2 regions of the Psychrobacter sp. TB67 genome follow, and region 2 is predicted to be linked to the other one. Evidence: predicted binding sites of a transcription regulator. Region 2 holds the regulator's gene; the other holds the start of a gene.
What was found. Region 2 encodes PhoB, which activates phosphate uptake and scavenging genes when phosphate is short. Its sites were predicted from a motif close to TGTCATNAANCTGTCATAA; they were not measured.

Region 1 (2,209 bases), on a different contig from region 2:
GGCTTGTAGACAGGCTGTCCATCACTACCTTTCACTTCGTTCCACTTCTCTTTGAACAAGGCTACTGCCGTGTCAGAGAATGGTACGTAGTCTAGTTCCATGGCGCTGTCATCACCTTGAGTATAAGCCCAGTCAAAGAAGTTCAATACGCCAGCGACTTGCTGAGGATTTTCTGGTTGCTTATGTACCAAGATAAAGGTCGCAGCAGCGATAGGCCATGCTTGGTCAGTTTCAGAGTTGGTGATGACTTTATAAAAGCCTTCTTGTTGTGACCAGTCGATATCACCTGCTGCAGCAAACGTCTCAGCAGATGGCTGTACGATGTTACCAGCTGCGTTTTTCAGTGCAGTATGTGACATTTTATTTTGCTTAGCGTAAGCATACTCAACATAACCGATAGAGTTTTTCATGCGGTTTACGTAGCTTGAAACGCCTTCGTTACCTTTACCGCCTGCACCAGTCGCAGAGGTTGGCCACTTGACCGTTTTATCAACACCAACGCTGTCTTTCCAATCTGGTGATACCTTGGCGAGATAATCGGTAAAGTTAAACGTCGTACCTGAACCATCTGAGCGGAATACTGTTGTGATTGGGGCATCTGGCAAGGTCAAATCTGGGTTCATCGCCTTAATCGCAGGGTCATTCCAGTTGCTAATCTTACCCAAATAGATATCAGCTAAAGTCGTACCGTCTAGCTTCAGTGCACCAGGCTCAACGCCATCAATGTTGACGATTGGTACAACACCACCGATGACTGTTGGGAACTGAATCAGACCTGCTTCGTCTAACTCTTCAGGCGTCATTGGGGCATCAGAAGCACCAAAGTCTACTGTTTTTGACTGAATTTGTTTGATACCACCAGATGAGCCAATCGACTGATAGTTGACTTGGCCACCGGTCGCAGCATTGTAATCATATGACCATTTCGCATAGATAGGCTGCGGGAACGACGCTCCTGCACCTGTAATATTCATAGCGATATTTTCAGCAGATTTAAAATCTGACGTAGCAGAAGATGCTGTCTGAGAGGTTGTTTCAGCTGTTGTCACAGCGCTACTGCTAGTATCAGCAGTTGGCTCCGCCGTATCTGTTGACTTATTACACGCCGTAAGCATTAATGTACAACTGACGGCCACTGCTAATAACGAATAACGCATGTAGGACTCCTGAAGTTTAACAACGGTATAAAAAAGCATTGCTTGTGATATGCGTGTTATCTTGCCAAATCTTTATGACAGTTTAATGACAACTTCTAGAATCCTTCATTCGCTTTACATAATATTTGAATAATTTGTCTACAGTCCAACAGCGATTTGCCTACAGCCTAATAGTACTAAGCACCCTCATCTATCAACACTCAAAAAATTATTCACGAAAATATGAAACCTTGTGTTTGACACAGAATATTTGTATCCAAATACTATTAGCCGTTGGTAGAGAATTTTGTTAATATGAAGGCTGATTTACAACACTGACAGACTCGGGGTGCGGTGTATTACGAGCTTATTTCATAAGCCTTTTGATACATTCGCTGAGAGATCACCCGCCGAACCTGATGCGGTTAGTACCGACGCAGGGAAGTCTTAAGCCTATGTTATATAAGTACAAAGGGCGCGCAGAAATGCCTTTTTATTATCGCCACTATCTACTAGCATTGTTATGCGGATATAGCGCTTTAATAATCAGTCGCGTCCATCAATCAGCTAAAGATCACTGACTACGTTTAGGTTTGATAGCGCTAGCAGGTTTGTTTTACGATTGAATTTGTCCGTATCATATAGGCCAATCCCCGCAGCTACTGGCGGTGTTGCTTTTATTCAAAAACCAACACGCTAGGACAGCATATGACTACTTCAGATTTACAAACAGCCCAAACCCACATCCCAGCTACTGACGCCCCTCTTACTGCCAATGCTAGTCAAACAACTGACAGTAAAGCGGATAAAAAAGCCGATGCCCTCAAAACCCCTGCTCACCGTACCGCCAATGATGACCGCTTTGAAGAAGACGCGCGCGACCTACACCGTGTCCTTCCCGCTTCTAGAAAAGTCTATATCGAGGGCTCACGTCCTGACATTCAAGTACCGATGCGCGAAATCACCCTTGACCCTACTCCGATACAAGGCGTGCCTGAAACCGATTGGGAACAAAACCCACCTTTTTATGTTTATGACACTTCTGGCGTTTACACCGATCCTAATGTCGAGAT
Region 2 (2,209 bases):
GTGTGTATTTGATGGCATTAATAACCAAATTGGATAAGGCACTCGTTAAGTACATCTCTGACCCATATAACCCATCGTAAGTGTCTATCTGCAAATGAATCGTATGATTATATTCTTGGTTATACGCCTGCGCATCATCATAGATATGCGTCAGTAACTTGGTCATATCAATGTCATTAAGCTCGTGCGTATCTTCGATTTCGATACGAGACAACAGCAGTAAGTCATTTACAATCCGATTCATACGGGCAGTCTGCTGAGTCATTAGCTCAAAGCCACGTCGCCACTGCGGTGGCATATCTTCCTGCTCGGAAAAATTTTCTAAATATCCCATCAACACAGTCAATGGCGTGCGCAGCTCATGCGAGACATTGGCGACAAAATCACGACGCATTTCCTCCAAATGCTGCAAGCGGGTCACATCATAAATTATCAGTAATTTTTCATCATCGAAAGGCGTAAGCTCACACTTCAGATAACGTTTAGGGTCTCGCCATGACACCATGTGCACACCATCGCTCGGTGGGGTGATAGCCTGATAGTACTGGCGAAATTCTGGTACGGTGATAAAGTCAAAAATACTCTGACCTTTATCAGTTGCCTGCAATAACAACAAGTCTTCCGCTGCCTGATTCCACCATTCCAAACCATCTTCATCATTGAGCAAAATAACCGCATCTCGTAGCGCTCGTAAGGCGCTGCGGATTTTTTTAAGTTGATCCGTTGTATTGTGCTGGGCAACTTGCGCTTGCTCACCCTGTTGCTCATTTTCTATCGGCATCATAGGCATTATCGGTGTTGTCATCGTCATTTATCATCCCTACCACTAGATACTGTGTTTCTTTACGCTTACCAAGACATTTTCTGCGGCTGATTAAATGGATTCAATCAAGCTAGAAAACCGATACCCAGTACCGCGTACCGTTTGTATCAGCGTAGCACAATCATAAGGCTGCAGTAATTTACGTAAGCGCCGAATATGTACATCAATCGTCCGGTCTTCAATATAGACATTGCCGCCCCAGACCTGATCTAGCAGCTGTGTCCGGGTATAAGCACGCTCTGGATGACTCATAAAAAATGCCAACAATCGATACTCTGTCGGACCGATATCGATGAGCTGACCCGCTGCCGTCACGCGCTGGCTTTTGGGATCTAAGCTAAGCTTGCCGATTTCGATAGACTTATCAGCGCTGAGTGCACTACTACGACGTAGCACCGCCTTGATTCTTGAGATTAGCTCACGTGTTGAAAAAGGCTTGGTCATATAGTCATCAGCCCCAGCATCGAGCCCATGAACCTTACTGTCTTCTTCACTTTTAGCAGTCAGCATAATGACCGGTATCTCGGCGAGCGAATCGTCGTTTTTGAGCATCCGGCAAAAATCAATGCCGCTTTTTTCACCGTTCAGCATCCAATCTAATAGTATCAGCGCCGGACGGTGATCAACCACTTGCTGATGCGCCTCTGCTACGTCCGCAGCGTGCAGGCTATCAAAGCCAGCCATCTCTAAGGTCATCGCAATCATTTCACGAATCGCAGGCTCATCCTCAACGATCAAAATTTGCTCATTATACATACGGCAGCCTTGTTATTAGATTAAGCATATAGTCACTCTACTATAAAAATATTACTGCGTTAACCTCGCTTGACGTATTAGATATACCTCTACACTCGGTTGCCTTGTACTACTTTTAAATTGTATCAACTATATTAGGTTTTAAGATTCAAAAATTTAGCGCACCAAAACTCAAATTAGGAAAATTAACATAAAGAAATTAAGATACAAAAAAGGCAATACACAGTCACCAGTTTCTACTTATTAAACGGGTTAATTATGACAGCTTCATGACAACGGCTTTCTAGACTTCTAATAAAAAGTTTAGTGGCCCATCATTGACGCTTGCCACTTGCATATCAGCACCAAATTGACCAGTGGCAACATTGTGATGCTGAGTTTTAGCATAAGTAATCATTTGCTCAAACAACATTTGAGCAGCATTAGGTGCCATCGCGCCACCAAAATCAGGGCGACGACCCTTGTCTGTTTTTGCCATCAAGGTAAATTGCGACACCAATAATAGCCCGCCACCGACCTGTTGCACATTTTTATCCAGTTTACCGACCTTGGCAGGATCGTCATGATTTTCGAATATGCGATAGGTCAAGATTTTATCGATCATACGCTGGGCAGTTTGCAGGCTATCCT

Region 1: a site for PhoB is predicted at 1,230-1,248, ahead of pstS (phosphate ABC transporter substrate-binding protein PstS). Genes of this name have one in related genera too.

What each region holds. Positions count from the first base shown of each region.
Region 1 is NZ_AYYA01000057.1:24,384-26,592, forward strand. It holds gene pstS (phosphate ABC transporter substrate-binding protein PstS) at 1-1,157, opposite strand, end outside; TPP riboswitch at 1,472-1,596, shown strand; gene thiC (phosphomethylpyrimidine synthase ThiC) at 1,845-2,209, shown strand, end outside.
Region 2 is NZ_AYYA01000056.1:39,317-41,525, forward strand. It holds gene phoR (phosphate regulon sensor histidine kinase PhoR) at 1-811, opposite strand, end outside; gene phoB (phosphate regulon transcriptional regulator PhoB) at 875-1,579, opposite strand; gene dtd (D-aminoacyl-tRNA deacylase) at 1,863-2,209, opposite strand, start outside.